Regions from separate parts of the Rhodoferax sp. LB1P47 genome, predicted to be linked through region 1. Evidence: predicted binding sites of a transcription regulator. Region 1 holds the regulator's gene; each other region holds the start of a gene.
The links. Region 1 encodes sigma-54, which starts transcription at its own class of promoters, with help from an activator protein. Its sites were predicted from a motif close to TGGCANGNAANCTGCTTT; they were not measured.

Region 1 (3,275 bases):
AGCGCGACGGTGTGGATGAATACATCGAAGGCGAGGGCGAAACCATCCTCTACAACAGCAAGCTGGACAACGTGCGTTTCATCAAGCGTGCCGTGATGCGCCGCTTGCTGGGTAGCAAGGTCAACGACGAAGTCACCGGCGGGGTCATCGTGTATGACAACACCACCGACGTATTTACCGTAGACAACGGCAACTCCGCCAACGACCCTGGCGGCCAGAACGGCCGGGTTCGTGCCATGTTGACCCCCAAGGTGACGGCCCCAGCCGCTGCTGCCAGCGCCACCAGCCCCGCGCTGCGCTCCAGTACCACGCTAGAGGGCGCGCAGAAGTGAGCGGCCCGGTTGCCGTGGCAGAAAGCCGCCTGGAAGCCCGCCATCTGCAAAAAGCCTACGGCAGCCGTAAAGTCGTCAAAGACGTGACCCTGGCGGTCAAAAAAGGCGAAGTGGTCGGGCTGCTGGGCCCCAACGGCGCAGGTAAAACCACCTCGTTCTACATGATTGTGGGCCTGGTGCGGGCCGATGGCGGCAGCATTTCCATCGACGGCCAGCCGGTTGAGCACATGCCGATCCACCGCCGTTCGCGCCTGGGCCTGAGCTATTTGCCGCAAGAGGCCTCGATTTTCCGCAAGCTCACGGTGGAAGAAAACGTGCGCGCCGTGCTGGAGCTGCAACACGACGAGCAGGGCAAGTCGCTGACCAAACCGGTGATCGAAGCCCGCCTCACCGCCTTGCTGGAAGACCTGCGGGTCGAACACCTGCGCGACTCCTCGGCGATGGCCCTGTCCGGGGGCGAGCGCCGCCGGGTCGAGATTGCCCGCGCCCTGGCCACCCAGCCGCGCTTCATCCTGCTGGACGAACCGTTTGCCGGTATCGACCCGATTGCGGTGATCGAGATCCAGCGCATCATCGGCTTCCTGAAGTCGCGCGGCATTGGTGTGTTGATCACCGACCACAACGTGCGCGAAACCCTGGGTATTTGCGACCACGCCTACATCATCAGCGACGGCAACGTGCTGGCCGAAGGTACGCCGTCCGAGATCGTCGACAACGCCGATGTGCGGCGCGTCTACCTCGGCGAGCACTTCCGTATGTGATCGCACGATGAAGCAAGGCCTCTCCCTACGCGTTTCCCAGCACCTGGCGCTCACGCCCCAGTTACAACAGTCCATCCGTCTTTTGCAGCTGTCCACCCTGGAACTCAGCCAGGAAGTGGACCAGATGCTGGACGATAACCCGTTTCTGGAGCGCAACCTGGACGACGCGCCGCGCGAAGAGTTTGGTTTGGCCCAGTCCGACACCCCCGTCAGCGCGGGTGACCGCGAAACCGAGTCTGCTCCTACTTCTGTAGCTGAATACGCAGGTGAATCCAGCGCTGAAGCCTCAAATGACTCTGAAACCCCACTCACCGGTGGCGACGACACCAGCTGGGACGGCGACGGCAGCTCTGAGATCAGGCCCGACGACAGCGAGTGGGGCGGCGACGCACCCGCCCGCCACAACAACCTGGGCGAAGAAGGCGAGGCCGATGCCACCGAGCTGGCCCGCAACCAGGAGTCGCTGACCAGCTTTCTGCACCGCCAGGCCTTGGCGTTGCGCCTGGGCGAGGTGGACCAGGCGGCGCTGCGCTTTTTGATCGAATCGCTGAACGACGACGGCTACCTGGAAGACGACCTGGCCACCCTGGCCCAAGGCCTGTCGGGTGGCGACTCGGAAGCGCAGGAGGAACTGGTACACCGCTTCACCGTCGCTCTGGGCCTGTTGCAAAGCCTGGAACCGCCGGGGGTGGGGGCAACCCATCTGGGCGAATGCCTGCTGCTGCAACTCAAGGCTTTGAAGGCCACCCTGGGCGACGACCCGGTGCGCAAAACCGCGCTGCGCATCTGCCGCCAGCCGATGGACCTGCTGGCCCGGCGCGATGTGAAGCGCCTGTGCCAGCTGTGCCACGCCAGTGATGCCGACATCAAAGCCGCGATTGCCATGATTGCCCGGCTGGAGCCCAAGCCCGGCCGCCGCTTTGTGGACGTGGAGCGCAACATCGTGGTGCCCGACGTGATTGTTGCCAAAGTGGGGCGTGGCGCCAATACCAAGTTTCGGGTGGCGCTGAACCCCGAGGTGATGCCGCGCTTGCGGGTGCACGACATCTATGCCAACGCGCTGCGCCTGCACAAGGGCGGTGGTAAGGACTCCTCGAACAACGCCGCACTCCAGCAGCGCCTGCAAGAAGCCCGCTGGTTCATCAAGAACATCCAGCAGCGCTTCGACACCATCCTGCGGGTCAGCAACGCCATCGTGGAGCGGCAAAAGAACTTCTTCAGCCACGGTGCGCTGGCCATGCGCCCGCTGGTGCTGCGCGAGATTGCCGACGAGCTGGGCCTGCACGAATCCACCATCAGCCGCGTCACCACCGCCAAGTACATGGCCACGCCGTACGGCACGTTTGAGCTGAAATACTTCTTCGGCTCGTCGCTCGGCACCGAGACCGGCGGCAACGCCTCCAGTACGGCGGTGCGCGCTCTGATCAAGCAGTTCGTCGCCTCCGAAGATCTGAAAAAACCGTTGAGCGACAGCCAGTTGTCGGACATGCTGAAAGAGCAAGGCATTGAATGCGCCCGCCGCACGGTCGCCAAATACCGCGAAGCCCTGCGGATTGCGCCGACGAATTTGCGCAAGGCGCTGTAACGGGCATCCGATCGGCGTGTGCTGTGCCAGCGCCAAAGCGCTCCTGGCGCCCCCTATGGGATACTCCACGCCTCCCAGCGGACCCGCTCCGCGTCCCACTTTGGCACCGATCCCATGAACCAACTCCAATTATTTTTACCCTGCGCCGCTGGCGTGGAAGAGCTGCTGGCCGAAGAGGTACACGCAATTACGGGCTTGCAGGGCGAGGATTTGCGCTCGCACCGGGGTGGCGTGCTGGTGCGCTCGTCGTGGCGCGACGCGATGCGGCTCAATTTGCACAGCCGCCTGGCGCAGCGGGTGCTGATCGAACTGTCCAGCACGCCCTACCGCACGGAGCAAGACCTGTACGAGGCGGCGAGCAACGTGGCCTGGGAGATTTGGTTCACGCCCAGCCAGAGCTTCAAGGTGGAAGTCACTGCGCAGCACAGCCCGCTGACCTCGCTGAACTTTGCTGCCCTGAAGGTCAAGGACGCGGTGGCCGACCGCTTCCGTTTTAAGACCGGCGTACGCCCCGATGTGAACGTGCAGTGGCCCGATGCCCGCATCTACCTGCACCTGACCACCGAGCACGCCACCATCTACATCGACACCTCGGGC
Region 2 (3,275 bases), on a different contig from region 1:
ACCGTGGGCGTTCTGCGGGTGGGCGGGCGACAGTGGCCCTGGCCTTCGGTGTGGCTGCTGGCCTGCGCCGTGGTGCTTGTGGTGGACCCGTATGCCTTGATGCAGGCGGGGTTTTGGTTGAGCTTTGTGGCGGTGGGGGTGTTGTTTGCTATGGATTCAGGAGCTACTGGCGCAATTAAAATAAGCGCTAGAGCACGATTTGGCTCTATGTTTCGTACGCAATGGAGCATCACCCTGGCGCTGGCCCCATTGACGCTGCTGCTGTTCCAGCAGGTGTCGGTGGTGGGGCTGTTGGCCAATCTGCTGGCGATTCCGTGGGTGACGCTGGTGGTGACACCGCTGTGCATGCTGGGCATCTTGCTGCCGCCGCTGTGGTCGGCGGCGGCGCTGGCGATTGGCGCACTGGGTGGGCTGTTGCAGGTGCTGGTGCAGTGGCCGTTTGCTACTTTTTCTGTAGCTGCTCCCGCCCTTTGGATGGGCGTGGTTGGCATATTGGGTGGTGGTTTGCTGGTGCTGCGCCTGCCCTGGGGCTGGCGGGCAATGGGGGTGCCGCTGCTGCTGCCGGTGCTGCTGTGGCAAACGCCGCGCCCGTCTAGCGGGCATTTCGAACTGCTGGCCGCCGATATCGGCCAGGGCAACGCCGTGCTGGTGCGCACCGCTGGGCACACCCTGCTGTACGACAGCGGCCCGCGTTGGGGGCTAGACAGCGATGCCGGCCAGCGGGTGCTGGTGCCGCTGCTGCGGGCGATGGGCGAGACGCTGGATACCCTGCTGGTCAGCCACCGCGATAGCGACCATAGCGGCGGTGCGGCCGCGCTGCTGGCCACCCAGCCGCAGGCTACGCTGCTGAGTTCTATGGAAGCCGGGCATCCGCTGCAACAGCTGCGCCCGGTGCAGCGCTGTGTGGCGGGCCAAAGCTGGACCTGGGACGGCGTGCAGTTCCAGGTGCTGCATCCACAGACCGCCGACTACGATATTCCACAAAAACCCAATGCCCTGAGCTGTGTGTTGCGCGTCTCTAACGGCTTTTACACGGCGTTACTTGTAGCCGATATTGAGCAGCCGCAAGAGGCCCGCCTGCTCGCCCGCCAGGTGCCGCTGCGGGCCGACGTGTTGCTGGTGCCGCACCACGGCAGCAAGACCTCCAGCAGCCCGGCGTTTCTCGATGCGGTGCAGCCGCGCTTTGCGCTGGTCCAGGCGGGCTACCGCAACCGTTTTGGCCACCCTGCGCCACCGGTGCTGGCGCGCTACCAGGCGCGCGGCATCCAGGTGGTGGACAGCAGCCATTGCGGTGCGGCCACCTGGCAATCTCACCGGCCCACCCAGGTACGCTGCGACCGCCAGACCGATCCCCGCTACTGGCAGCACCAGCCGCCATGAGAGGGCCCTGTAAACACGGCTACGATGGATGCCGTGGGATGCAGATGTGGCAATTGAATAGCTGGCACGCTCCACCGAACGCTTGTTTTTGCACCAACCTGGCGCGCTACTTGCTATTGCTTTGTTATCAGGAGATGGACCCAACTATGCAAAAATTTGACGAGATGTACACAGGGCTGCCGTATGAGTTTTTCTCAGATGGCAAGCAGATCCGGGACCATTACAAAATCTACGATGCCTGGCTCGCCAAGCAACCCGGCGACATGATGGCCAAGCGGCGCGAAGAGGCTGAAATGATCTTCCGCCGCGTCGGCATCACCTTTGCCGTGTACGGCGCCAAAGACGAAGACGGCTCGGGCACCGAGCGCCTGATTCCCTTCGACCTGATCCCCCGCATCATCCCCGCGCAAGAGTGGGGCAGCATGGAAAAAGGCCTGGTGCAACGCGTCACCGCCCTGAACCGCTTTTTGCACGATGTCTACCACGACCAAGAGATTCTGAAGGCGGGCATCATCCCTAGCGAGCAGATCATGCACAACGCCCAGTTCCGCCCCGAGATGGTCGGCGTGGACCTGCCGAACCAGATTTACTCGCACATCTCCGGCGTGGACATCGTGCGTGCCCCCGATGCCCAGGGCAAGGGCGAGTACTACGTGCTGGAAGACAACCTGCGCGTGCCCAGCGGCGTGAGCTACATGCTGGAAGACCGCAAGATGATGATGCGGCTGTTCCCCGACCTGTTCAACCGCCACCGCGTGGCCCCGGTGGCGCACTACCCCGACCTGCTGCTGGAAACCCTGCGCGACTCCGCCCCCGGCGGCACCTCCGACCCCACGGTGGTGGTGCTGACCCCCGGTATGTACAACAGCGCCTACTTCGAGCACGCGTTTTTAGCCCAGCAAATGGGGGTCGAACTGGTCGAAGGCCAAGACCTGTTTGTCAAAGACAAGTTTTGCTACATGCGTACCACACGCGGTCCCAAGCGCGTAGACGTGATCTACCGCCGTGTGGACGACGACTACCTCGACCCGCAGGTTTTCCGCCCCACCTCCACCCTGGGCTGCGACGGCCTGATGGCGGCGTACCGCGCAGGCAACGTATCTATCTGCAACGGTGTGGGCACTGGCGTGGCCGACGACAAGTCGATCTACCCCTACGTGCCCAAGATGATTGAGTTCTACCTGGGCGAAAAACCGATTCTGAACAACGTGCCCACCTTCATGTGCCGCAACCCGGAAGACCTGAAGTACACCCTGGCCAACCTCAAAGACCTGGTAGTGAAAGAGGTGCACGGCGCAGGCGGCTACGGCATGCTGGTCGGCCCGGCCTCCACCAAGGCCGAGATCGAGGAATTCCGCGCGGCGCTGCTGGCCAACCCCAGCGGCTACATCGCCCAGCCCACGCTGAGTTTGTCGAGCTGCCCGACGTTTGTGGAGAGCGGCATTGCGCCGCGCCACATTGACCTGCGGCCCTACGTGCTGTCGGCAAAAACCGTGCAAATGGTGCCCGGCGGCCTGACCCGCGTGGCCCTGAAAGAAGGCTCGCTGGTGGTGAATTCATCACAAGGCGGCGGCACCAAGGACACCTGGATTCTGGAGGACGATGCCGTCCCCGCCAGTGTGCCCACCGCCACGCAAACCCAGACCCAGGCATAAGGACCCACACCATGCTGTCACGCACCGCCGACCATCTTTTCTGGATGTCCCGCTATACAGAACGTGCCGAGAATACGGCCCGCATGTTGGACATCAACTACCAAACCGCACTCTTGCCGCAGTCGGCTGCCGTCGCCCAGGTGGGCCTGCAAGGCCTGTTGTCGATCAGCGAACTGCTCCAGCCCTACCTGGCCAAGCACGGTGAAATCACCTCCAAAGCGGTGATGGAGTTCATGGTCA
Region 3 (3,275 bases), on a different contig from region 1:
ACCATCAGGCCAATCGGCAACCAGGCCAGCGGCGACACCGGGCGCAGCAGGCTGATCAGCGGGTTGAACATGCGGCCCATGAACTCAAACCGGCCAATCACAAACCCGGCGGGTATGCCCACCAGCGCCGCCAGCCCAAAGCCCACGGCCACACGCTCCAGCGAGGCCAGCACGTTCCAGCCCACGCCCTGGTCGTTCGGGCCCTTGCGGTAGAACGGGTCGCTGAACAGCACTACGGCCTGCTGGAAGGTCTCGATCGGCGACGGAATGCTGCTGCTGGTGCTGATCGACACAATCGCCCAGATGCCGATCAACAGGCCCAGACCCAGAATAGGCGGCAGCACCTGGCGCCAAAAGCCGCGCCAGTCGTACGGCATTTTGGGAGCCGCAGTTTTTACGTCTTTTGGGCTGCTAGCGCTTGTATCAATTGCGGTGGTAGCTAGCATTTTGGAAGCATTCTGGGGGGCTGTCGTTGACGCGGATGCATCCAACGATGCATCGCGGGGGGAGTGGAATACGGCACTAACCATGGTTTTCTCCTTCGTGGGGGGAAAGGGCTCCCGCCGGGTGGGCGGGAGAAGATGCATTTAGGCGTGAACTTTGAAGCTGTCGGCGTACTTCTTGGGGTCTTTGCCATCCCAGACCACACCGTCCATCAGCTTGCTGGTGCGCATATCGCTCTTGGGCACCGGCGTTTTGCTGGCGGTGGCGGCTTGCTTGTAGATGTCGATGTGGTTGATCTGCTTGGCCACGGTGAGGTAGTCGGGGTGGTCTTTCAGCAGGCCCCAGCGCTTGTGCTGGGTCAGGAACCACATGCCGTCGCTGAGGTACGGGAAGCTGGCCGCGCCTTCGTTGTAGAACTTCATGCTGTTCGGGTCGTCCCAGGTCTTGCCCAAGCCGTTTTGGTAGCGGCCCAGAATGCGCTGGTTGATGGCGTCCACGCTGGTGTTCACATAGCTCTTGTCGGCAATGGTTTCGGCCATCTTGGTCTTGTTGGTCAGGCTGGCATCAATCCAGCGGCCAGCTTCCAGAATCGCGGCGGTCACGGCACGGGCCGTGTTGGGGTACTTTTTGGCAAAGTCGCCAGTGGTGGCCAGCACTTTTTCGGGATGGTCTTTCCAGATGTCCTGGGTGGTCTGGGCGGTGATGCCGATGCCGTCGATGATGGCGCGGTGGCCCCAGGGCTCGCCCACGCAGTAGCCGTCCATGTTGCCCACGCGCATATTGGCCACCATTTGCGGTGGCGGCACGGTAATCACCTTGGCATCCTTGATCGGATCAATACCGTGCGCCGCCATCCAGTAGTACAGCCACATGGCGTGGGTGCCGGTGGGGAAGGTCTGGGCAAAGGTGTATTCGCGCTTCTCGCTGGCCATCAGCTTGGCCAGGCTGGGGCCATCGACCGCGCCCTTGTCGGCCAGCTTTTTGCTCAGGGTGATGGCCTGGCCGTTCTGGTTCAGCGTCATCAATACGGCCATGTCTTTTTTGGGGCCGCTCAGGCCCAGATGTACGCCGTAGACCAGGCCGTACAAGGCGTGCGCAAAGTCCAGCTCGCCGTTGACCAGTTTGTCGCGCACACCGGCCCAGCTGGCTTCCTTGCTGGGGATGATTTTCACGCCGTATTTCTTGTCGAAGCCCAGCACGGAGGCCATCACCACGCTGGCGCAGTCGGTCAGGGGAATGAAGCCAATTTTGACTTCTTCTTTTTCGGGCTTGTCGGAGCCTTGGGCATAGGCCAGGGCGCGCAGGGCGGGGCTGATACCCACGGCACCCACGGCGGCGGTTTGCAGCACCGAGCGGCGGCTGAGTTTGGTTTTCAAGAGGTTAGTCATCAAAAGGCTCCCAAAATTAAGATTTCCAGAACGAAAAAAGGCGTCCTCACCGCGCAGCGCGCTGCGATATGCAGCCTCTAACGGGTGGGGACGCCTTTGTCCGAATACGTGGCATTTCGCACCCGCCGTTGGGTACTAGCTGCCATGGGACCATCAGTGGTCCTGGTTTAGTTATGCAAGCACTGTGCCAGGTTGGTTGCGCTGTAATTTGCTACTGAATTAATAGCTACTTGTGCAGGTGGTGCGTGCGCTAGAGGTCATTTTTACTTATAGCTGGGACGGCTTGCACTGTTTGTGTGCACTGCACCATTTCAGCGGGCGGGGCGGTTGAGTGGTGCTTGGCGGATGAAGCCGCCGTCAAGGGCTAACAGTTGGCACAGGTCTGCATTCGCCATCGGTTTGGCCAGCAGGTAGCCCTGGAATTCGTCGCAGCCCTGGCCCCGCAGCAGGTCGAACTGAGCCTGGTTTTCGACGCCTTCGGCAACCACGGTTTTGCGCAGGTTTTGGCACAGGCCGACCATCGCGCGGGCGATCATGGCCACGTCGGCGTCGAATTCGATGTCGGTGATCAGGGAGCGGTCGATCTTCACGGTGTCCAGCGGCAGGTGGCGCAGGTACGACAGGCTGGAGTAGCCGGTGCCAAAGTCGTCCATCGCGACCCGAAAGCCCTGCGCCTTGAAGGCGTTGAGCACGCTGATGGCGCGGGTGCTGTCGTCCAGAAACACGCCTTCGGTAATCTCCAGCTCCACCCGTTCCGGGGGCAGGCCGCTGGCGCGCACCAATGCGGCCACCCGCAGCACCAGGTCGTCGGCCAGAAACAGTTTGGCCGACAGGTTGACGGCAATCACCAGGCCCGCCCCTTGCGGGCCTTCCCACAGCGCGGCGGCGGCAAAGGCCTGGCGCAGGATGGCGTCGGTCAGCTCGCCAATCAGCCCGGTTTCTTCGGCGATCGGGATGAAACGGTCGGGCCCCACCGTGCCGATGCTGGCACTGTGCCAGCGGGCCAGGGCCTCTACGCCGACGATGCGCCGGTGCGGGTCCACCTTGGGCTGGTAGGCCACGGTAAATTCGTTTTGCTCCAGCCCTACGCGCATGGCGGTGGCCAGGTCGAGCCGTTCGTCGGCCACCTTGTTCAGTTCGGGGGTGAAGAATTGGAAGTTGTTGCGGCCCCGCTCCTTGGCGGCGTACATGGCCACGTCGGCGTGCTTGAGCAGGCTTTGCGCGTCCTCGCCGTCCTGTGGGTACAGGGCGACGCCCATGCTGGCGCCCATCTGGAATTCGCGGCCCAGCAGGCTGACCGGCAGGTTGATTTGCTTGAGCACCCGTTGCAGGTGCGAGATGACGCTGTTGACGCGAAAGTGCTCGTTCAGCAGCAGCACAAACTCGTCGCCGCTGTGGCGCGATACGGTGTCGCTGGCGCGCACGCAATTGCGCATGCGCTGC

Region 2: a site for sigma-54 is predicted at 1,480-1,497, ahead of AC0969_RS16200 (circularly permuted type 2 ATP-grasp protein). Genes of this name have one in related genera too.
Region 3: a site for sigma-54 is predicted at 2,005-2,022, ahead of AC0969_RS13510 (CmpA/NrtA family ABC transporter substrate-binding protein). Genes of this name have one in related genera too.

The regions. Positions count from the first base shown of each region.
Region 1 covers NZ_JBWMAU010000006.1:25,183-28,457, reverse strand. The annotation lists gene lptA (lipopolysaccharide transport periplasmic protein LptA) at 1-332, shown strand, start outside; gene lptB (LPS export ABC transporter ATP-binding protein) at 329-1,093, shown strand; gene AC0969_RS09040 (RNA polymerase factor sigma-54) at 1,101-2,678, shown strand; gene AC0969_RS09035 (THUMP domain-containing class I SAM-dependent RNA methyltransferase) at 2,793-3,275, shown strand, end outside.
Region 2 covers NZ_JBWMAU010000016.1:31,534-34,808, forward strand. The annotation lists gene AC0969_RS16195 (DNA internalization-related competence protein ComEC/Rec2) at 1-1,380, shown strand, start outside; gene AC0969_RS16200 (circularly permuted type 2 ATP-grasp protein) at 1,527-3,035, shown strand; gene AC0969_RS16205 (alpha-E domain-containing protein) at 3,047-3,275, shown strand, end outside.
Region 3 covers NZ_JBWMAU010000011.1:98,799-102,073, forward strand. The annotation lists gene ntrB (nitrate ABC transporter permease) at 1-530, opposite strand, end outside; gene AC0969_RS13510 (CmpA/NrtA family ABC transporter substrate-binding protein) at 588-1,832, opposite strand; gene AC0969_RS13515 (putative bifunctional diguanylate cyclase/phosphodiesterase) at 2,144-3,275, opposite strand, start outside.